Regions from separate parts of the Bacillus sp. F9_6S_D1_P_5 genome, predicted to be linked through region 1. Evidence: riboswitches for the same ligand, from Rfam matches in the RefSeq annotation. Region 1 holds a riboswitch; the other holds the start of a gene.
What was found. A riboswitch is a leader RNA that binds a small molecule or an ion and turns the genes downstream of it on or off. The one in region 1 is predicted to bind cyclic di-AMP.
Positions count from the first base shown of each region.

Region 2: it holds a riboswitch for cyclic di-AMP, as region 1 does, so the genes downstream of both, ACUXEY_RS10780 (APC family permease) here and ACUXEY_RS16950 (hypothetical protein) in region 1, are expected to answer to the same signal.

Region 1 is NZ_JBTREW010000013.1:8,727-21,173, reverse strand. Features, by position in the region: gene kdpDN (KdpD-like non-kinase potassium sensor) at 1-867, opposite strand, end outside; gene kdpC (K(+)-transporting ATPase subunit C) at 924-1,505, opposite strand; gene kdpB (potassium-transporting ATPase subunit KdpB) at 1,522-3,612, opposite strand; gene kdpA (potassium-transporting ATPase subunit KdpA) at 3,626-5,293, opposite strand; gene kdpF (K(+)-transporting ATPase subunit F) at 5,313-5,393, opposite strand; gene ACUXEY_RS16960 (SipW-dependent-type signal peptide-containing protein) at 5,390-5,494, opposite strand; cyclic di-AMP (ydaO/yuaA leader) riboswitch at 5,594-5,739, opposite strand; gene ACUXEY_RS16955 (hypothetical protein) at 6,001-6,231, opposite strand; gene ACUXEY_RS16950 (hypothetical protein) at 6,248-6,634, opposite strand; cyclic di-AMP (ydaO/yuaA leader) riboswitch at 6,728-6,875, opposite strand; gene thiD (bifunctional hydroxymethylpyrimidine kinase/phosphomethylpyrimidine kinase) at 6,966-7,772, opposite strand; gene ACUXEY_RS16940 (thiazole biosynthesis adenylyltransferase ThiF) at 7,788-8,807, opposite strand; gene thiG (thiazole synthase) at 8,800-9,570, opposite strand; gene thiS (sulfur carrier protein ThiS) at 9,573-9,776, opposite strand; gene thiO (glycine oxidase ThiO) at 9,792-10,901, opposite strand; gene tenI (thiazole tautomerase TenI) at 10,894-11,514, opposite strand; gene ACUXEY_RS16915 (ABC transporter substrate-binding protein) at 11,525-12,447, opposite strand, start outside.
Region 2 is NZ_JBTREW010000007.1:105,824-118,270, forward strand. Features, by position in the region: gene ACUXEY_RS10730 (TIGR04053 family radical SAM/SPASM domain-containing protein) at 1-378, shown strand, start outside; gene ACUXEY_RS10735 (GNAT family N-acetyltransferase) at 545-1,069, opposite strand; gene ACUXEY_RS10740 (response regulator transcription factor) at 1,211-1,909, shown strand; gene ACUXEY_RS10745 (sensor histidine kinase) at 1,899-2,966, shown strand; gene ACUXEY_RS10750 (M23 family metallopeptidase) at 3,049-3,972, shown strand; gene ACUXEY_RS10755 (Nramp family divalent metal transporter) at 3,946-5,241, opposite strand; gene trhO (oxygen-dependent tRNA uridine(34) hydroxylase TrhO) at 5,721-6,680, shown strand; gene ACUXEY_RS10765 (hypothetical protein) at 6,870-8,345, opposite strand; gene panE (2-dehydropantoate 2-reductase) at 8,521-9,465, shown strand; gene ACUXEY_RS10775 (hypothetical protein) at 9,520-9,648, opposite strand; cyclic di-AMP (ydaO/yuaA leader) riboswitch at 9,789-9,935, shown strand; gene ACUXEY_RS10780 (APC family permease) at 10,080-11,906, shown strand.

The DNA.
Region 1 (12,447 bases):
TACATTTAATACATACAATTCAGCGTTTAACCGATCAGCCATACGCCATCCCCTTCTTATCAACTTCTCCGCTGTTGAACTGTATTGTACACAAACGAGAATTTTTTCTTTCACACCAATCGGCTCTATCACTGTTTGGCTAATTTTCTCGTCCATATCATCGGCAACCTCACGAAGTGATAATTCTCTGAGTGCCCCTAAATTATTAAGCGTAAAGAAATTTTGTAAGCTTTGCTGAATTTTTTCTTCTTTATATATTTTCCCGTCTATTAATCTCTTCCTTAATACTTCCGGCGTTGCATCAACGAGCTGAATTTCGTTTGCTTTTTGTAAAATAAAATCTGGAATACGTTCTCGCACTTTGACATTCGTAATTTGAGCTACAATGTCATGTACGCTTTCTAAATGTTGAATATTAAACGCTGATAAGACGGATATACCGGCATCTAACAATTCCTGCACATCCATATAACGTTTCTTATTTTTAGATCCAGGAATGTTGCTATGTGCAAGTTCATCCACTACAACGACCTGTGGTGCACGTTTTATAATTCCTTCCACATCGAGTTCATAAAATACTTTCCCTTTATAATCTATTTCTTTCAAAGGAACTTTTTCTAAATCAGCAATTGCGTCTTCTGTCTCTTTTCTTCCGTGCGTTTCAATTAAACCAATTACAATATCCGTACCATCCTTTTTCATCTCTCTAGCATCAAGTAGCATTTTGTAACTTTTTCCTACTCCTGGAGCCGCTCCCACATATAGCTTTAACTTCCCGCGGTTTTGCTGACGAATATATTCTAAATACTCTTCTGGTGTTCGCCTTTGAAAAGTTGGTTTATAATCATCCGCATACAAAACATTCACAACCCTTCTTTCGAAACAACGCTACCTCAATCCGTTAGATTGAGGTAGCACTGTTACTATTTCAGTAGTTTCTGTAATTCCAAATTTAACTTTAAAACGTTCACACGATCTTCTCCAAATAAACCAAGTGCCGCACCTTCCGTTTGATCTTTAATCAATTGCTCTAGCGTTTCTTTCGGAATTTTCGTTAATTTAGAGATGCGATCCACCTGTACAGAAGCGGCCTGTGGGCTAATATCAGGATCTAACCCTGAACCTGAATTTGTCACTAAATCGATTGGCACTTCTGTAACTGGTACGGCCCGGTTTTGTTTCTTCCACTCTTCAATACTTTTCTCTACTCGTTTCTCTAAATCTGGATTAGACGGTGCATAGTTATTTGAACCAGATGCTTCTGCTTTATATTCAATACTAGAAACACGCCCATGAAAATAACGTGGATCTGTGAAATTTTGACCGATTAATTTAGAACCAATCACTTCATTTTTATCATTATATATTAGACTTCCATCCGCGTTATCCTTCATTACTGCCTGTGCAATACCAGTAACAATAAGTGGATATACAAGTCCGCACAACACTAAAAATGTAAAAGTAATCCGGATAATTGGTGATAGTATACTTTGTTTCTTCGCCATCTTTTTCCCCTCTTCCTTATATAAACAAGCCGACAATTATATCAATTACTTTAATTCCAATGAACGGTACAATCACTCCGCCAAGTCCATAAATAAGTAAGTTTCGGCCAAGTAGTGCATTCGAACTCATCGGTTTATATGCGATACCTTTCATCGCCAATGGAATAAGTAACGGAATAATAACAGCGTTAAATATTAATGCTGATAAAATCGCTGACAGTGGTGATGTTAATTTCATAATGTTTAATGCTTCCATTTGCGGAATCGCAAGTGTAAACATGGCTGGAATGATTGCAAAATATTTCGCGATATCATTCGCAATACTAAACGTCGTTAACGCACCGCGTGTCATTAACAATTGCTTACCGATTCCTACAACCTCAATAATTTTTGTCGGGTTCGAATCTAAATCAATCATATTCGCTGCTTCTTTCGCAGCTGTCGTCCCACTATTCATCGCTAATCCAACGTCTGCCTGCGCTAGTGCCGGAGCATCATTTGTACCATCACCTGTCATCGCTACAAGTTTCCCTTTATCTTGCTCTGCTTTAATAACCGCAATTTTATCTTCTGGCTTACACTCAGCAACGAATTCATCTACTCCTGCTTCTTTTGCAATGGTTGCTGCTGTCAATGGGTTATCACCCGTACACATAACCGTTTTAATCCCCATTTGGCGTAATTGTTCAAAACGTTCACGCATACCAGGTTTTACTGTATCCTTTAAATAAATTAAACCGTAAATACGATTATTCACTGCAACTACAAGTGGTGTTCCACCCTCTTTGGAAATGAAATCTGCTTTTTGATTTACATCTTTCGGAATCGTTCCGCCTTGTGACCTAACCCATTCAATCACGCTACCTACAGCACCTTTTCTCACTTTCGTTCCGTCTTGTAAATCGACACCACTCATTCTCGTTTCTGCTTTAAATGGAACAAATTCACCTTGTTCTGCAAGTGCTCTATCATATGATAAAGATTTCGTTTTTACATATTCAATAACAGATCGGCCTTCTGGTGTTTCATCTAAAACAGAACTAATTGCTGCCCATTTTCCTACTTGCTCAATCGTTTCATTCCCTACAGGAAGCAGTGTATGAGCCATTCGGTTTCCGAAAGTAATCGTACCTGTTTTATCTAAAATAATTGTATTAATATCACCCGCAGCTTCTACTGCTTTCCCTGACATTGCTAACACGTTAAACTTTGTCACTCGGTCCATCCCGGCAATACCAATTGCTGATAACAACCCACCAATTGTCGTTGGAATTAAACAAACTAACAACGCAACAAGTACAGCTGTATCAATTTGAAATCCTAAATAGTTTGTAAAAATCGGCAACGTCACAACGACGATTAAGAAAATAAGAGTTAAGCTCGTTAATACTGTATTTAAAGCAATCTCATTCGGCGTTTTTTGACGAGCAGCCCCTTCTACTAACGAAATCATTTTATCAATAAATGATTCACCAGGATTACTCGTAATAACAATCGTAATCTCATCACTAACGACCATCGTACCACCTGTTACGGAACAAAAATCACCGCCCGCTTCTTTTATAACAGGAGCGGATTCCCCTGTAATCGCAGATTCATCAACAGACGCTAACCCTTTTATAACTTCCCCATCACTTGGAATCATTTCTCCTTGTTTTACAATAACAACGTCACCTTTTCTCAAATCAGTTGCTGAAACTTGAACAATGTCTCCATTTTCTTTTACAACATTTGCAAACACATCTTTCTTCGATTGTTTTAAAGAATCGGCTTGCGCTTTCCCACGCCCTTCCGCTAACGCTTCTGCAAAATTAGCAAATAAAACTGTAAATAAGAGAATGAGAGAAACTGTTATATTAAACCATCCTGGTACACTACTAGAATGGCTTGGAAGAAACGATAAAATGAACGTAATGATAAATCCAATTTCTACAACAAACATAATCGGATTCTTTATCATGACTTTCGGATTCAATTTCGCAAAGGATTGTTTTATCGCATGTTTCACGATATCACGGTCCATCGTTTTCGCTTGTCTAACTTCATCTTCTACAGCATGTATTTGTGACTCATTTACTCTTTTTTCTTTTACTACTACCGGTCTCATCATTTACCCTCCATTACTTCAATGTAAGAAATTCTGCAATTGGACCAAGTACTAACATCGGGAAAAATGTTAATGCACCGACAATTACAATCGTTCCGATAAAAATACCACCAAATAAACTATTATCCGTACGGAATGTCCCGACTGTTTCTGGTACTACCGTCTTCTCTTTCAATGAAGCTGCAACAGCTAGCATCGTAATTAAACTGAAATAGCGCCCTAAAAACATAACTAAACCAGTTGTAATATTCCAAAACGGTGTATTATCTGCTAACCCTTCAAATCCAGATCCATTATTCGCAGCTGACGATGTATATTCATATACCACTTGCGTCAAACCGTGGAAACCAGAATGGGAAATGGCATCCGTTCCTAAACTTGTTGAAAGAGCTAATGCCGAAAATCCTAAAATGAGCAATGGATGAAATAGTATCGTTACCGCAATTAATTTCATTTCCTTACCTTCAATTTTCTTACCTAAAAACTCTGGTGTCCGCCCAACCATCAATCCAGATATAAAGACTGCGATAATCGCATACATAATAATGTTCACAAATCCTGCTCCAACGCCGCCGTATACTGTATTTAACATCATATTTACAAGTGGTACTAACCCGCCAATTGGTGTTAACGTATCATGCATCGTATTCACAGCTCCTGTTTCCGCAGCTGTCGTTACTGTCGCATAAAGGGAAGAAAATACTGTTCCAAATCGCACTTCTTTTCCTTCCGTACTTCCTTGTACATGCTGTATACCCATTCCATTTAACGCTGGATTCCCATGTAATTCAGATGTCGTAATCGTTATAAACCCTAGTAAAAACACCATGAATAGTGATACGAAAAGGATGCGACCTTGTTTTTTATTTCCTACCATTCGTCCGTACGTAAACGGAAGTGCTGTTGGCAATAACATCATAAGCATCATTTGCAAAATATTACTCATTTGCCCTGGATTTTCAAAAGGATGTGTAGAGTTTGCTCCGAAAAATCCACCCCCGTTATTTCCGAGTTCCTTAATGGCTACGAATGATGCAACAGGCCCGCGTAAAATACTTTGCTTCGCGCCATCAATCGTTTGCGCCGTAACTGCCCCGTCTAACGTTTGTGGTACACCAAGTGCGACAAAGACTAGTGCCGCCATAAATGCGATAGGAAGAAACACTCTCGTCAATGCTCTCGTAAAATCAACGAAAAAGTTACCAAGTTCTTTTCCAGCAAGTCCCCTTATAAACGCCATTACAAGTGCTAACGTCGTTGCCGGTGCTGCAAACATTAAAAATGTAATTCCAATTAATTGTGATAAATAAGATAAGCCATTTTCACCGCTATAATGCTGTAAGTTTGTATCGGCCATAAAACTAATTGCTGTATTAAAAGCGAGCGTAGGCTCCATTCCTTCAATGTGTACTGGATTTAATGGCAATACTCCTTGTAGTCTGAAAATGAAATATACGACAACAATCATAAATCCATTTAATAAAACTAATGATAGTGCGTACTGTTTCCACGTTTGATTGTATTCTTTTACACCCGTAATTTTAAAAATAAGTTTTTCAAAAGGCTCGAATACTTTATCTAGCTTTTTACTCCCTTGAAAGGCTTTCTCTAAATAAATTCCCGTTGGCTTTGCCACAAGAATAAACAACAGCATTGTAATAACAACTGCGACCCAGATCATAATGAATGACTCCCCCTAATTAAAACTTTTCCGGATTTAATAAGGCATACACTAAGTACACCGTAATTGCTGCAACAATAACCGATAAGGCAATCGTCATGATTGCTTCCCTTCTTTCACAACTTTATCTGACCAACTTGCAAGACTTGCCATCGATGCGACTAACACAACAAAAATCCCGATCATTATAACATCTAACATAGCTATCCCTCATTTCAAATTGTTAAAATTTACCATCAAAATATTAAAAAAGAACACTGAGCTCTACTCAGTGTTCAAAAAATGAACAACAAAAAGTAAACCTCCTCTCTAAACGCTTACGAGGTTAGCTGTCGGATTCGGGCCTAAAGAGTAGCCCTACTTTCAAAACTGAAAGATTCACCCCAAGTGACGATGCACAAAATTGGTTCCCCCGCTCCATTTCTGGAACTCAGCGATTTTAGGTTTTTTTGGAAATTTTATGAATGATTTATGAGAGTAAATATACTCCTCTATATTTCACTTGTAAAGAGTCAAATTACTGAAAATAAGAAAATATCTATCTGTTTAAACGCTTACATTATGTATTATTAATATCCTTTCATCTATTTTCTTGTCTTTTCTTTCTTTTTCGTAGAAATGACCTGTTAAACACGAAATAAAAAGAGCGAATGACATGAAGTGCATAGCTTGTTGCACTTCGCATTCGCTCTTTTTTCACTCACTATTTATTTCCCTCGTAAAAAAGCACGTAAATTTCTCCCGCGAATATAAACTTGTGACAATTCTGCATGTAATTGCTCATATTCGATAACATCTGTTTTTAAATATAAAGCGTCTTTCGATGGCAATATGATATAGGGCCTTGGAAAAATAGGATCGAGCACCACCAATTCTTGAACTCGCTCTACCGATACCGCCCAACGATTCGCTATATCTCCTAGTAACAACACCTTCATCTTCTTTTCCCCCGCCCTATTCAAAAAATAAAAAAGATATATTATCACAATTTGTAAACACGACAAATGCAGCTCCAATTGTTTCATAGAGCCTCGCTGGATATCGTTTATTCCTTGTAACAACAGTAATAGGTGCTTGAAAAGAAAAGCGAATGTGTTCTGTGAAGAAGCTAACGATTGGAAGCTCATCCCCTAGTAAAATCACCTTCTTAATACACTCACAAATACTAGTAAAATCTTGCTCCTTACTACAACTATACGTCCAATCAAATCCACAATTCCTCACTTCGGCCGCTATCTCTTCATTTGCTGTGAAAATAATTAACTCATGTTGATATGCTACTAAATCTATTAAACTATTTACCTTGCTTTCTTCTCCAACACAAATAAGTGTTAATTCCATGTACCTCATCCTCCTTAGCATAAAAGAACTCAAACGTAGATTGATATTCCCCTATACTAATCAGATTGATGAAGTGATGTATCCATCGTGGCACCGTCCTCTCTCAAGACGCTTACGAAGTTAGCTGTCGGATTCGGACTTTGAGAGTAGCCCTACTTTCAAAATTGAAAGATTCACCCCGAGTGACACTGCACAAATTGGTTCCTCCGCTCCATATAATTGGACTCAGCGTATTACAAAAAATATATTCTGGCTGATATATTACTCCTGTATTTGGAAAAAGTAAACAAAAAAAAGCCAGTTACAAAACTGACTTTTCTACTATTCATGCTTATGCTTTATTCAATTTGTATGCAAAATGATTCGTCGGTCCATGACCACTACCAATATGCAACGGCTCTTCAATTGCTATACTAATAAATCGTTTTGCCTCTTGAACTACCTCTTCCATCGAGTATCCTTTCGCAAGGCCAGCTGTAACTGCTGACGCAAATGTACAGCCGCTTCCGTGTGTTTGCTTTGAAGGAATTCGCTCACTTCTAAATTCAATAAACTTTTCTCCATCAAAAAGTAAATCAATTACTTCATTACCTTGATATTCTGCATGTCCGCCCTTCATAAGTACATATTTCGCACCTAATTCATGCAGTACTTTTGCAGCTTCTTTACTATCTTCAACGTTATGAATTTCCAGCCCAGTTAACACTTCTGCTTCTGGAACATTCGGTGTGATAACAGTTGCTACTGGTAATAAATATTCTTTTAATGCTTGTACTGCTTCTTGTTGTAATAATGATGCACCGCCCTTAGCAATCATAACAGGGTCTAGTACAATATTATTCCAGCCAAATTTATTAATATGTTCTGCTACAATTTGAATAATTTCGCTACTAAATAACATTCCTAGTTTCACAGCATCTGGTGTTAAATCCGTACCAATTGAATTCAACTGTTCCGTAATACCTTCTAACGGAACTGGATATACCCCTTGAACGCCAAGCGTGTTTTGAGCAGTAATTGCCGTAATAGCCGTCATCCCGTACACACCAAGCTCTTGGAATGTTTTTAAATCTGCTTGAATACCGGCACCGCCGCCACTATCAGATCCTGCAATTGTTAAAGCTTTATTTACTTTCATCCCACTCATCCTTTTCTATCCAAAATAGCGATGATAAATTGTTTTTGCTTCGCTTATATCTTTCGTTCCATGTACAAGTACACGACCATCTTTAAAAGCAACTAATCTCTTTTCTTCCACAGAAAATGATAATAAATATGGATTTACATTTAAATCATTCACACGATCATCCAGCAGCTTTTTGTACCTCTCAAAATCCATTTCCTCTTTATGAGGTGGTCTAATTTGAACTGTATTTCTCCCGCATAAAACTGCTGTTTTCGATGTGTTTTCTTTATTTAAATACGGATACAATGCATTCTCTCCGCACGAAGGACAATTGTGTTTACGAAGCTTTTGCACATTCATACATGAATATTCATTCTTCCATACATCAAATGACACAAGTCCATCTCGCATTGATTCGTAATCTTCCACTAACAATTTAAGAGCTTCTGTAACTTGATGAGAAACGACGAGAGATACAGCAGGTGATATAATCCCCGCTGTATCACATGTCGCCCCGCCAAGCGGAATCGATTGTAGTAAACATGATAAACATGGCGTTTTACTAGGAAGAATTGTGTAAGAAAGGCCGTAACTTCCTACACATGCTCCGTAAATCCATGGAATAGAATATTTTTGTGCTATATCATTTACGATAAAACGTGTTTCGAAATTATCAGTTGCATCAATAATTACATTAACGTTTGTAACAAGTTCTTCTAACTCCTCAGCTGTTACATCTTGAACGAGAGCTTCTACTCTTACTTCATGATTAATTTCTTCTAGACGTTTTTTTGCCGCTACAGCCTTCGGAAGATTATTTTCCACATCACTCTCTGCATACAATTGCTGCCTTTGTAAATTACTCCAATCGACATAATCCCGGTCAACAATCGTTACTGCGCCTACACCAGCTCTTACAAACATCTCTGCATTTGCACTACCTAATGCACCTGCACCGATAATGAGCACATGCTTTTCTCTTATCTTTCGTTGTCCTTCTTCTCCAATTGGAGAAAATAGTTCTTGGCGAGAATATCGATTATTCAACTACGCTCATTCCTTCTAAAGGACTACTTGCTGTTGCACAACGTTTACGTGCAATACGACCTGCCTCAAATCCTAAACGGCCTGCCTCAATACCTAATTTCATTGCCTTTGCCATTTTAATAGGATCTTTTGCTCCTGACACAGCAGTATTTAATAACACACCATCGGCTCCTAATTCCATCGCAAATGCTGCATCGGCTGGACTACCAATACCAGCGTCAACAATAACTGGTACTGTCGCTTGTTCAATAATGAAGCTTAAATTTAACGGATTTACAATACCAAGCCCTGATCCAATCGGTGATGCTCCTGGCATAATTGCATGCACACCTAGTTCTTGTAATTTACGTGCTAATACAACATCATCAGATGTATATGGAAGTACGATGAATCCTTCTTCTAGTAACATTTCAGATGCTCTCAATGTTTCTACCGGATCAGGTAATAACGTTCTATCATCACCTATAACTTCTACTTTAATCATGTCGCAAAGCCCTGAAGCTTTTGCTAATTTTGCAATACGAACAGCTTCTTCAGCATTTTTTGCTCCAGCTGTATTCGGTAATAACGTATATTTTTTCACATCAAGTTTCTCTAATAAATTAGGCTGCTTTGCATCGAATATATCCATACGACGTACTGCGAACGTTAAAACTTCAGCCTCAGATACATCAATTGCCTTTTGCTGTACATCAAAATCAGGGAATTTTCCTGTTCCTAATAAAAGTCTAGAATGAAATGAAAATGGTCCAATGTTTAACATAATCAACCGCCTCCTACGAAAGTTACAATCTCAATTTGGTCTCCATCAAAAACAGATGTATCTGTATGATCATCTTTTTGTAAAATATCTTTATTACGCTCTACTACAACAATTCTGTTTTCTAACTCTAAATGTGTAAGTAGCTCAGCTACTGTTTTTACACTCTCTGGCACTTCAATTTGATTACCATTAATTTTTAAATTCAAACTTCCATCCCCTTTCTAAACTGTTTTAGAAAGCAATGAATCTAGCAAGTGATTCTTCTGCTTTCCTTCTATTAAATCCGCCATATACTGACCAGAAACAGGACTTAATAAAATACCGTTTCGATAATGGCCCGTACAAGCATATAAACCTTTTATTTCTTCATGCTCTCCCATATAAGGAGCTTCGTGATTCGATTGTGGTCTTAACCCTGCCCATGCGCTTTCCCACTCTGCTTCTTTTAAAGCTGGCAATATCGTATAAGCACGCTCTAATATAGAAGTAATACTTTCCGGTTGCACAGTTTTATGAAACGTATGAGGCTTCATCGTTGCTCCAATTACGTAACGTCCGCCGCGCTTTGGTGCAATGTAAAATCTTTCTTGAAAAATAGGAGCCTTTAAAAGTGGTTTTCTACTTCTTACCGCTACTACTTCTCCTTTAACTGGATATGTACCCCATTCGTGGTGAAAATAACCTAGTAACTTTGTACTCCATGAGCCACCCGCAATAACCACTTTTTCGCATGTGATACTACCTTCGCTTGTCACAATTCCAGTCACTTTATTATTTTCAATACAAATATGAAACACTTCTGTCTGTTCATATATATCAGCGCCCGAAAATGATGCAGAATGTGCGAATGCTTTCGTAAGCTCTGGTGCAATAACATGGCCATCTTTTGGATAATATACAGCTCCTATAATTGACTCAGAAAGAAATGGCTCTTTCTCTCGTAAATGATCTCCCGTTAGAAAGTAAGAATCTTCACCTGTTTTCTGCTGCCAATCCATAATGTGAAGAATTCTTTCCTTCTCCTCTTCATTTTGAGCAATGCGGTAAATGCCTTTTTCTTCATATCCAATATCGATGCCTGTTTTTTCACGTAAAACTTCTGCAAGTTGTGGAAATATAGCACGGCTTTCTCTAGCAAGTTCAAATAGCGGGTCATATTCATCCCATTCTGCCTGAACCCCAAGTAAACCAGCGGCTGCTTTCGAGGCTTCCGATGCAATCTGTTGCTTCTCTACAATCGCTACTTTATGTCCTCTTTCTGCTAGAAAATGTGCAACTGAACTACCAATTACACCACCGCCAATTATCGCTACATCATACTTCTTACACATGTTTTTCCGCCCACTTTCTTATTGATTCCTTATAAGACTTCGCTTTGTTATACGGGTTACTACTACTTATAATCCCAGACATAACAGCAATACCACTGACGCCGTTAGTAAGAACATCCCCGGTGTTTTCCGTGGTGATTCCTCCAATTGCTGTAATCGGTATAGATAAACACTTTGCAATGTTTGAAATTTCTTCAAGCCCTCTCGCTGGTACACCTTTTTTGCAATCTGTCGGAAATACATGACCATAGACGAGTGAATCCGCTCCATTCTTAAATGCATCAATCGCCTCTTCTAAAGAATGCACAGAATAACCGACATGCAAATAAGAAAACTTTTCTTTCACTGACCTTACATCTGCGCTTCGATATCCTAGCTGCACGCGCGGAACGTTTAATAAAATAGCAATATCAATTCGATCGTTTATCACTATTTTCGATGCCGGAAAGCCTTTCTTCAAAAGACTTTCCACACCTTCATACAATTCCTTCGTACTTTTCTCACGCTCACGAATATGCAAATAATCAATTTCACTTTCAATTTGCATCGCTACATTCACTAACTCTTCGAATGACATGTGACCATTTGAGATTACATGAAGCTCATTTCTCATATTCATTCGCCTACTTTAAAATATTTTCGAATAACTCATCGGCCGGAACGATTTCTTTCGTCATGCCTTTATCTTTCAGCCATTTATTTTGTTTCTCCCATGATTCTTTTGAATCTGATAAAAATGGCTCATCTTTCGTTTCCATCTTCTCTAATAAAATTTTCATACTTTCTTTTTCAACTTCTGGTACAAGCGGGAAGTTTTCTTTTTCTTGATGATTTAATAAAATATTTAATGCTTCATCTGGATTTTTCTTCATGAAATCATAGCCTTTTTTCGTACCACGTAAGAAAGCTTGCAACGCTTCTTTATCTTTCTTCAACGTTTTATCACCTGTTACAAATACAAGCTCATGATAATTCGGTACACCATAATCTGCTGGATTAAAGTATGCTGGCTCATGACCTTCATGACGCATAACAGGTACTTCATGGTTAATGTATGCCCCTGTTACCGCATCTACTTTTTTCGTAATTAATGCTGGTACTAAATCAAAGCCAACATCGACTACTTTCACTGTATCTGGATTACCACCAGCTTCTTTTATCATCGTTTTTAAATACATCTCACTTAAAGGTGTTCCAGAATATCCAACTGTTTTCCCCTCTAAATCTTTTGGCGATTGAATGCCCGCTGACTTCAGCGATACAACATGATTTAATGGTGAACGTACGACAGCCCCAATTGACTTCACTGGAATTTGTTCATTTGCTTTTGCCATGACAACATCTGGCTGGTAATATAGGCCAACCGTTACTTTTCCTGCAGCTGCTAAAGTTAATGGGTCAGTCGGATTGGAAGGGAATTTAATATTCACCTTTACACCTTCTTCTTTAAAGTAGCCTTTTTCAATTGCTGCATAAATAAAGCTATGTACCGCATTTGGGTACCAATCAAGCATGACCGTTATTTCTTTTTCTTTTTTACTCTTAT
Region 2 (12,447 bases), on a different contig from region 1:
GTATTGATGAATGGAACAACGGGGCGAATTGATGGGCTTGGGCGTGCTCCAAAAGGGGTGAATGATGGGAACGGTTTTGTATTTATTTCTCATATTGGAGATGTATATCCAAGTGGGTTATTGCCGATTAAAACTGGGAATATTAGAACAACATCGCTAGCTGAAATCTATCGAAACTCCCCTGTTTTTCAAAACCTTCGTAATCCTGACAATTATAAAGGAAAGTGTGGTGTTTGTGAGTTTCGATATATTTGTGGGGGATCTCGTTCTAGAGCATATGCAATAACGGGAGATTACATGGAAAGTGAACCTTTCTGTGTATACATTCCAAAAGCATTAAGAAAACAGAAAAAGAACGTAAAAAAGGGAAATGAGTAAGAATATGCTCATGCCCCTTTTTTAGATTATATAATTTATTGTACTTCGCATCAGTCGCATGATGATCTAAGAAATGAAAAACGCTCGGTTTCCCATCTTTCGTTAAAAATCCACTATCTTGATTTATTATGCTGAAACGAGTTTTTACGCATAATTTCTATTAAACTCATTTTAATAAAGAATAATAGTTCGTGTCATAGGGGATATCATCTTGATACATATAATTTTTAAGAACTCCTTCTTTTTCAAACCCTAAATTTAATAGCACTTTATTTGAAGCTTCGTTTTCAAGAAATACAATCGCCCCGATTCGTTTTAAGTGAATTGTTTGGAAACCGTATGATATAACTTCAGAAACCGCTTCAGTCGCATATCCTTTTCCCCAGTGTTCAGGGAGGAAGGCATAACTTAAATTTGCTCGTTTATGCTCAGAAGACCAATCATGAAACCCGATTGTTCCAATGAGTTCTTTCTTGCCTTTTAATTCAATTCCCCACTTTATACCGCTTCTTGCATTGTAACTCAGCTTAAAGTTATGAATAATTTGTCTTACTTGATCAAGATCCTGTAATGGTTTTTGGCCATAATAACGCAGTACGTCAGTATTAGAAAAGCATTGTAGTATACCCGGTGCATCTTCTTCTGTAAGTTCTCGTAAAATTAGTCGGTCGGTTTTCAATATAGGAAACATGCTTTCACTCCATTTCTTCTGAAACTAGAATGTGTTGTTATTATATAATTTAGTCTGAAAATAAAGATTATTCAAGAGGAAGTATGGTTTTAATGTATGATAAAATTGATTGTGGAATATATTTCAAAAAGAGGTTTGTATATGGAGAAAAATTCAATTTTAATTGTAGATGATGATCAAGATATTGTTCGATTTGTGAACGTAAATTTAATGCAAGAAGGTTTTAAAGTTTTTAGTGCTCATAATGGAGAAGAGGCTTTAGAAATAATAAATAATAACAGAATTCAACTTGCTATTTTGGATATTATGATGCCACAAATGGATGGAATAGAATTGTGTAGAAGGATTAGAGAGAAACATAGTTTACCAATTATGTTTTTAAGCGCGAAATCATCGGATGTAGATAAGGTAATAGGATTTAGTACTGGAGCAGATGATTATATTGTGAAGCCGTTCAGCACAATTGAATTTATAGCGAGAGTGAAAGCTCAATTAAGAAGGTATACATATTTCAATCAAAATGCTGTCCAAGAAATAGAAAAGAAAATAAACATTAGAGGTTTAGAAATAGATGAAGTGTCTAGAACTGTAATGTTATATGGAGAAACAATCAATCTTACGAGGACTGAATATGATATTTTGTACTTAATGGCCGCTGCAAGGAATCGTGTATTTACTATTGAAGAAATATATGAGAGCGTTTGGAAAGAAAGGGCCTATGAAAGTAATAATACAGTAATGGTTCATATTGCAAGATTAAGAAATAAAATTGAAGAGAATCCAAAAGAGCCGAAGTTTATTCAAAATGTTTGGGGAGTCGGATATAAAATTGAAGATTAAATCATTACAAGGCATTAGAGCTAAGTTTTTTATCGCATTCATATGTAGCATTTTGTTAGCAACTGTAAGTATAATAGCGTTTCAAATATTAATTGGAAATATATATGGTCAAGTTACCGAATTAGAGAAAAAATATTCATTTTTATATGTAATAGCTTTTTTAACTTTTACTACAATATACTTTGCATTCATGACAAAAACAATGATGAAAAGATTATCTGAAATTAACAAGAGTGTGAAGCAAATAAGTAGTGGTAATTTGGAAATACATATACCTATTTCAAAAAATGACGAGATTGGTGAATTAGCAGCGAATGTTAATAGAATGGCTAAAAGTTTAAAAGAGTCTATCGAAAATGAAAAAAAATCACAGGAAACGAAAAATGAAATGATTAGCAATATTTCTCATGACTTACGAACACCTGTAACATCTCTAATCGGTTACGCGGACCTGTTAGGAAATCAGCTTCATTCAAATAGAGAAGAATGTGAACAGTATGTAAGTATATTAAAGCGAAAAAGTTATGAATTAAAAAATCAAGTAGATGATTTATTAGAATATTGTCAAATAAATTATAGAGAGATTGAATTACATAAAAGTGTAGTAAATATGAAAGCGTTCATTGAACAAATCATGATTGATTTTGTACCACAACTAGATGATGCCGATATGAGCTTTTGTATTAATGGTGATAAGGAGTTACATGTGGAAATGGATGTAGCGCTTATGGTGAGGCTGTTCGGAAATGTAATTAGTAATAGTATTATGTACGGGAAAGACGGAAAACAGATTTTGGTTCAAATTTCTAAAAGAGACATGAATGTTGAAATAGAAATTAAAAATTTTGGGCAATGCATTCCGAATGAGAACCTTCCTTACGTTTTTGAGAAGTTTTATCGTGGTGAAAAATCACGTAGCTCTCATACGGGTGGAAAAGGAATGGGACTTGCAATAGCGAGAAGTATAGCAGAGCTTCATAAAGGGGATATCACTGTGCGCAGTAACGAGAAAGAAACTGTTTTCACTATCGCTTTACCGCGTTATAAAGAATTGTAAGAAAGTCGTAAGTATTTCTTTTATATGTCGTAATTTTTACTTCGTATTATGTAGAACAAAGATATGAGAGTGAGGATACAACATGTGGAAGAAATATGTATTAATAATTTTAGTTGCATTTTTAATTATAAGTTGGAGTGTAGTTTATTTAGCCCATGGTGTTATATCAGTCATTTTTTGGTGGAGTATACAAGCCTTTAGCATAGTATCACTCTTTATTTTGATAGGATCAGTTTTACTATTTGTGTGGAAAGGGATTTTCAGAAAGCGAATAGATAGAGCGCTACTCTTCATCGTTCTTTTCTCTATAATTGGAGCTTGGCCTTTAGGGTGGTTTGCTAACATAGGGGGACTTGCTTATCCAGCAGATGTACATTCTATGAATCCTAAAGCAGTAGTTCGCTTTCCTTTGAATGAACGAGCATTAGTGGGATGGGGTGGTGATCGATTAGAAACGAACTATCATGTTATAAAACCAAATGAACGCTGGGCATATGATATTCTTATTCCGCCTGCTGAAGTGAAAAGTAGTAAGTTAGAGGATTATGGAATATATGGAGCGGAAGTAATGGCACCAGCTTCTGGAACAGTTGTATCTATCAATAATGATGAAAAAGATGTAGTTCCAGGAGAGGATGATTTTCAGTCAATGGCGGGGAATCATATTTATTTACGACTAGATGAATCAGGGACATTTATGGTTCTGGCCCATTTAAAGAAAGGATCAATTAAAGTGAGGGAAGGTCAACATGTAAATGAAGGAGAGGTTCTTGCCCAAGTCGGTAACTCCGGAAGTTCAAGTGAGCCGCATTTACATATTCATCATCAAAGACAGGATCCATCCAAGGTGAGCATATTTCTTTCGGAAGGATTACCACTGTACTTTCGAACTGAAAAAGATGTGATAATGCCGGAAAGAGGTACATACATAAGTGGTAATGAAAAAGGTATTCCAGTTTTATTGGAATACCTTTTCTTATTACCCTACAAAAGTTTGATACAGTAAGAAAATATTTAAAATGATAACAAGTGCAGCAATGATCCAAGCGATAAAGGTCGTTATGCGGTGATTAACGAGCGCACCCATAATTTTTTTACTACTTGTAAACATAATAAGGGGTACTAACGCAAAGGCAATACCGAATGATAAGACGACTTGGCTCATGACTAGTGCGTAAGTTGGATTTACACCTAAAGCGATAATTATTAATGGTGGAATCATTGTAATAAAGCGGCGTAAGTATAACGGAATATGCATTCGAATGAAACCTTGCATAATAATATCACCTGACATTGTACCGACAGAAGAGCTAGATAGTCCTGCTGATAAGAGCCCAATTCCAAATAAAGCAGCTGATACAGGACCGACTAAAGTACTGAACTGGTTAAAAGCAACATCAAGATCTTCGACATGCAAGCCGTTTTTAAAGAATAGTGCAGCTGCTACTATTAACATACTTGCGTTGATTGCTCCAGCGATAACCATTGCAATAATAATATCAATAAACTCGAAGCGGAAAATCTTTTTCTTTTGTTCATCATTTGTTCCGACTACGCGGCGCTGCGTTAAGGCGGAATGTAAATAGATTGCGTGTGGCATAACTGTCGCACCTAAAATTCCTGCTGCAAGTAATATACTGTCTACACCTTGGAATTTTGGAATGAAGAGCCCTGAAAGTAGAGGACTTAATTCCGGTTTTGCATAAAAGACTTGTACACCAAAAGCGATAACAACGATGAAAATCATTCCTGTTATGATAGCTTCTAATGGACGAAATCCTCTGCGTTGAAACTCAAGAATAATAAATGATCCGACTGCTGTAATTAAAGCGGCAGGTAGCATCGGAATTCCAAATAATAAATACAATCCGAGTGCTGCCCCGATAAATTCAGCTAAATCAGTAGCCATAATAACGAGTTCACCTTGTATCCATAAGCCGATGGAAACAGGTTTTGGAAAGTTCTCTCGAGCTATTTCAGGAAGGTTTCTGCCTGTCGCGATTCCTAATTTAGCTGATAAAGTTTGGATTAATACAGCCATTAAATTAGAAGCGAGAATTACCCAAAGTAATAAATATCCATATTGTGATCCAGCGGCAATATTTGTCGCGAAATTGCCAGGATCAATATAAGCGACTGAAGCGATGAAAGCAGGACCTAAAAAGGGTAATAGTCTTTTTAAACCTTTCGTTTGTCCGCTTAATGCTAAATGCGCTGATTGAACAGTTGTACTTTGAGAAGGGACTTGTTCATCTTTTGATATATCTTTATTCATAGTCGTTTTCCCCTTTGAAATGTTAACTTGATGAAATTATTGTAAGTATTCTTATTTTTTATTTCAATACATTTAAATGTATTAGATGATATTTTTATTTGAACACAAATGTTTCCTTAGTGCAAATTATATGCCTTTATGCAATGAATGGTGTGACGATGTGAAGAACTTTTGGAAGTTTATGGTTTCTAGATAAGGGGGAAGATAATAAATTAAAGGACTATTTTTGAAATTTATGTGAACATAAAGCCGATAATATAGCATATTAATTGATGGAATTGCATTTGTATGATATATAATATATTGGGATTACAACATAACCATAGTGTTTTGGTGTGTAATCTTGTTTTTTATTTTTGTTAACTGATAGAAAATAGTATAAAGAAAAGAAAATGGGATTCATTTTCTTATTATATATGTTTTGATATGAACGTTAACTTATACATGATTTTAAAAATTAGATAGGTGGTAGAAATACATTGGCAACTACAAAACCATATAGAGTATTACTATATTACATGTACACAACAATTGAAAACCCAGAAGAATTTGCGGCAGAGCATTTAGCATTTTGTAATTCACTTGAATTAAAAGGTAGAATTCTTGTTGCAAAAGAAGGTATTAACGGAACTTGTTCTGGTACTGTAGAACAAACAGAGAAATACATGGAAGCGATGAATAACGATCCACGTTTTGACGGTATCGTATTTAAAATAGATGAAGAAGAGGGGCATGCATTCAAGAAAATGCACGTACGTCCTCGTCCAGAGTTAGTTACACTTCGTCTAGAAGATGACATTAATCCAAAAGAGATTACTGGTAAATATTTAGAGCCAAAAGATTTTTATGAGGCAATGAAACAAGAAGACACAGTTATTATTGATGCACGAAATGATTATGAATTTGATCTAGGTCACTTCAAAGGCGCGATCAAACCTGATATTGAATCATTCCGTGAATTGCCAGATTGGATTAGAGAAAACAAAGAAACGCTTGAAGGTAAAAAGATTTTAACATACTGTACTGGCGGAATTCGTTGTGAGAAGTTCTCTGGTTGGTTAGTTCGTGAAGGTTACGAAGATGTAAGCCAGCTTCACGGCGGTATTGTAACGTACGGTAAAGACCCAGAAGTACAAGGTGAGCTTTGGGATGGACAATGTTACGTATTCGATGAGCGTATCGCTGTACCAGTAAACCAAAAAGAACATGTTATCGTTGGTAAAGACCACTTCTCAGGTGAACCTTGTGAGCGCTATGTAAACTGTTCAAATCCAGAATGTAATAAGAAAATTTTATGTTCTGAAGAAAACGAAGCGAAATATTTACGTGCATGTTCTCATGAATGTCGTGTAAGCCCACGTAACCGCTACGTAATACAACATGAATTAACAGAAGAACAAGTAGCTGCCGCATTAGAGAAAATCGAAGCAGGGAAGTAAGCTAGATTATTGTAATAAAAAAGTACTCCAAATTTCAGTTTGGAGTACTTTTTTATGATGTGTTTTTTGTCAGTTTTTGTCGGTAAGTCGATATATCTTAAAAATCGCTGATATATTTCGAGTTGCGCCGATAAAAATTTCATTTACTGAAACGTATACTACATATTTATAATTTGAAAATAACCTTCTTTACTTCTCATCATCTTTCTCTTTCACAGCAGAAAGTACAGTTTGTTTTACCCATGCTTTTCTTCGTTTATGTTGTAGACTCCATTGGTATAAACTTTGCGCACCTAAAATAAGTGAAATGACGATGCCGCTAATTGCTATTAAAAGTGCGAAAAATTCAAGTGGCGATGATATTTTGTTTGAATCGGTGTTTCTTAACAGATCAATCATAGTAAACCCTAACATTTGGCCTACTACAGAGTAGAGCGTTAAAATTAATAATAAAAGGCTATCTTTTTTAGAGGCGACGTTTTCTTGATATTTAAACAAACTATCAAGATTTTGTTTTGCATTTGAGTATAGTATTTCGATGTTAAAAAGCTTTCTTAAGCGAAAGAAAATATCTTCACTTTGTGACTGGGATACTAGCTCTAAAGAAAAGTAATTCGCCGTAAACGAATTGATTGAATAAATTAATTTCTCTATTTCATTTGTATCTTGTTCAATGTTTAATTCAGCATAAGCATTTGCCATTTTTAATAAAACAATTTTATGAAATAGATTTAATAATAAAGCGTAATAAAACTCCCCATACATTTGACTCGCAAGTTTAGTAAATTCGCGTTCTCCTTCATTTGTTACACATGTGAATATATGTTCTTCCATTATGAAATAGCGATTCGGAGCCCATCTTTGGTAAGCGTGTTGTTTTAAATAATCATGAATATAAGGCAGATTATTTGCACTCACATATGCCTTACCATCACTTGTTAACCCGGAAAGACTGGAAGTACGATAAACATCCACTTCATTCAGTTCCATTGCTTCTTTTATAGATAATAAAGTTTGAACGTACATTCTTTGGTCTTCAAAGAATGGAAAGGTTTGAAAGTAAGAGCTTCTTAATCTCTTCTTCTCAAAGAAATCTGTTACGCCATGAAATAAATAACCAAAAATGAATCTTTCCACTTGGGAATACTTTTTTCCATTACATTCGATACAAATAGTCTCGTTTGTATCATTTTTAGTTTCAAGTACACGGAAGCGGGCGGCGAATTCGATTGCTTCTGATAATGTCATGTTTAGAGCGGTTTCTACTTCTGTCCGAATTGTTAAGAAGCCAAGCTCATAAGGACAAAGTGTTACGTCAATAGAATGAATCTTGAATGGAACGGAAATCAAATTTGTTGTTAAATGTCCAGTTAAGTTAAGGTCTTTAGAATAGCGTTGTAATCCTTTTTGATGTTCTGAGTGAGGAAATAGTATTTTATTTGTAAATGAAAGGTAGTATGCTTCCATATTTTGATGTGAAACTTGAAACTTTCCGTAGTATGTATTTTCATTTTCAAGATGATCGAGTCGAAAAGGGCGAAAATCATTTTTCTGTAAGAAAGGGAACATATTTTGTTCATATCCAGTTTTAAAAGAAAATGGGAATATAAATTGAAATATGGCTGTTGCTACATCTTTTTCCTCGATTGTTTGTATTGCCTCCATTTACATTGTTTCCTTTCCATATATGCTATAAAAACAACATGCCCAAATTCATTTGAAAATAACCATTGTTTTATACTTGATTAAGAATGAAAATTCAGCTTATTTAGTAGGGGACATGTATAATGTTATGTATACTAAATGTTATAAAATTGTATGTTGAAAAGGGGGATCTTGTATGCGTATTTTAGTATTAGGAGCTGGTGGTGTCGGAGGCTTTTTTGGTGGCCGATTAGTCGAAAAAGGAGAAGATGTTACGTTTCTTGTTCGTAGCAAAAGAAAACAGCAATTAGAGGAAAAGGGACTTGTTATTCGTAGTGTTAACGGGGATTTTTCCTTCCAACCGAAATTAATAACGAAAGAAGATAGAACTTCTCCGTTTGATGTTATTCTATTTTCAACAAAAGCGTATCACTTAAACGATGCAATTCAAGATTTGAAGCCGTTTGTAGGTGAAAATACTGTAATTATTCCATTACTAAATGGTGTTGCTCATGTATCACTATTACAAAAAGAATTTGGTGAAGAGAAAGTGATCGGCGGTTTATGCTTTATTGAGACGACGTTAAACGATCAAGGAGAGATTGTACAAACGAGTGCTGCTAACAGACTTGTATTTGGAGAAATGAAGTCTCAAGATTCAGAGAGAATACAGCATATTGCTAAAGCATTTGCAGGTACGAAATCTAGTTTTGTTTTAAGTGAAAATATTACGCAAGATATGTGGCATAAATATTTATTTATTACTGCAATGTCAGGTGTGACAACATTAATGCGTGCACCGATAGGACCGATTCGTGAAAGCGAAGGTGGCCGCAATTTTATCCAAAACTTATTTGAAGAGTGCGTGCAAATCATGAGATTTATAGGAGCACCAATTAAGGAAGATATTGCCCAGGAACATATGAAAACAATTGATAAAATTTCGTATAATATGAAGTCATCGATGCAGCGTGATATGGAAAAAGGTTCTGCAATTGAAGGTGAGCACTTACAAGGATACTTACTAGATGTAGCAGAACAATTTTCTATGGAAGCACCGTTATTGGGTGCGGTATATCAAAATTTAAAGGTGTATGAAGAAATGACCTTTAACAAATCAGCAATAGAATTGGATGTATGAAAAAATAAAAAAGAAAGCAATATATAAGTGTATTGCTTTCTTTTTTATGACAAATTATTTATTTCTTTTCGTTCTATCTGTCAAATTTATTTCCTGTTCACGTTTACCGTATAATTGATTAATTTCATTTGCTAATGCATCTAAATAGGAATCGGAAAAAATAGGCTTCTTTTCTTTAGACATGTAGGTCTCCTTTATCGATTTTTTAGTATTCATTATGTATATTTACCGGCGGATTATGCGCAATCATTTTAAATTTTTTCTTTTTCGAAATTTTTGTTTACATTTTGAAAATAAAGGAGTATTATAATCCACAGTTTCAATTTTCTAAATCGCTGAAACCGCATGGTGCGGGGGACCCGTTCTTATGGATTAGTTCTTAATCCAATGGGGTGAATCCTTGAAAAAGGTAGGGCTACTCATAGGCCCGAATCCGACAGCTAACCTCGTAAGCGTTATATTGAGAAGGAAGGTGGAGCTTGTGCGACAAAAAATATAATGTCTACAAGTCTATTTCGTTATGGCTTGTAGACATTTTTTGTTTTCTGAAGAAATCGTTTATCCGCTGTAACTAGCAGAAAAGTTCGTACAAAATTATTGGAGAGTGGACAGCAGTGGTTTCATCTATCAAAAAGTTTTTAATTGGAAGGCCGTTAAAATCAACTGAGCTTGGAGAGCAAAAGCTTAATAAAACGAAGGCGTTAGCTATTTTATCTTCTGACGCATTGTCATCGGTTGCATACGGACCAGAGCAAATATTAATTGCATTAGCAGGTCTTGGGGCAATAGCATATTGGTATTCCATTCCGATAGCTGTTGGGGTATTAGTGTTATTAACTGCTCTTATTTTATCTTATCGACAAATTATTTACGCTTATCCGCACGGCGGAGGAGCGTATGTTGTATCAAAAGAAAATTTAGGGATGAATCCAGGGTTAATAGCTGGAGGGTCTTTATTAGTCGATTATATTTTAACTGTTGCAGTAAGTGTATCAGCAGGTACAGATGCGCTTACATCAGCTTTTCCTAGTTTACATGCACATAATGTAATCATTGCGATTATATTTGTTATATTTATTACTATTTTAAATTTAAGAGGGGTAACGGAATCGGCTTCCGTTTTAGCATATCCTGTTTATTTATTTGTTCTAGCACTATTTATATTAATTGGTGTAGGTATTTATAATATTATAACTGGTCAAGTTTCACCGACATTACACACGTCAATTGGAACACCAGTTGCAGGAATTAGTTTGTTCTTACTGCTACGAGCATTTGCATCGGGTAGTTCAGCTTTAACAGGTGTTGAGGCGATCTCTAACGCAATTCCAAACTTTAAAGATCCTGCACCAAACAATGCAGCGAAAACATTGCTCGCAATGGGTGCATTACTTGCCGTTTTATTTTCAGGAATTGTCTTTTTAGCTTATTATTACGGAATTAATCCAAGTAAGGAAGTAACGGTTGTTTCACAAATTGCTGAACAAACTTTTGGACGTAATTTCATGTACTATTTCATACAAGGTACAACTGCTTTAATATTAATTCTTGCTGCTAATACAGGTTATTCTGCATTTCCACTATTAGCAGTTAACCTTGCAAAAGACAAATTTATACCGAGAATGTTTATGATTAGAGGAGACCGCCTAGGATACTCAAACGGAATTATTATACTTGGAATCGCATCGATTATTTTAATTGTAGCTTTCCAAGGACAAACGGAACATTTAATTCCGTTATACGCAGTAGGTGTATTTATTCCGTTTACCCTTTCTCAAACGGGTATGGTATTAAAATGGCTTCGTGAAAAACCTGAAGGATGGGCTTTGAGATTAACGGTCAATTTAATTGGAGCAGTCATTAGTTTTATCGTAATGAGTATGTTCTTTTTAACTAAATTCGCACAAGTTTGGTCGATCCTTATATTCTTACCTGCAATCATATTCCTGTTCCACCGAATTAAGAAGCATTATGATGCAGTAGGCGATCAATTAAGTTTAAAAACTTGTGAGAGAATTGTTCCGATTGAAGGAAATGTAATTGTCGTTCCTGTGGCTGGTATGACACATGTGGTAGAAAATTCGTTGAACTATGCGAAGTCTCTTTCTGCAGATCAAGTTATCGCTGTATATGTTGCTTTTGACAGAGAAGAAGAGAAGAAATTTGAAGAGAAATGGAAGAAGTGGCAACCTGAAGTAAGACTTGTTACATTGCATTCTCATTATAGAAGTATTCTTCAACCGCTGACAAAGTTTATTGATACAGTGCAATATAAAGCGAGTGAATCAAATTACCGAGTTACTGTAGTTATACCACAGTTCATTCCGAAAAAAGGTTGGCATAACATTCTTCATAATCAGTCTAGTTTACTCATTCGTGCGTATTTACTCTATAAAAGAAATGTAGTTATTACGACAGTTCCATATCATTTGAAAAAGTAAGAAGATTTTTTAAGGATAGCTTCATGAAAGTGAAGCTATCCTTTTTGTGTATACACTATGCATAATTGCATATGAGTCTAAAAAATATATTGATATAATTTTTGTATATGTAAATAAGTAGAGGTTTTTGTTGTGATATATGGATATTTCAATTGGAAAAGTGAAGAGGATTATATTTTGGAATAAGGACAATAAAGCTTGAAAATAAAGGGAATGAAAATACTTCTTTACGTTATATAAATAGCTGTGTTTAAATGACCTTACAGTACAAAACTTACATAAAAACAAAACGGAATTTCATATTGACGTACGTTTTTTAGTTTATAATGAATAATATTTTCATGTAATATATTCACTGTGTGAATGTGGAAATGGCTATAAAATAGAAATTTTATACAATAATATTCATACTAATCACATATGAAATGTTTTATAACAATAAGTAAGTACTGTAGCAATAAAAGTTGAGAGAGGTGGTTCATACATGGATCGCGGTGAGAACGTTCTCTATTTTAACCATCTCAAATTATGTGTAAGGAAA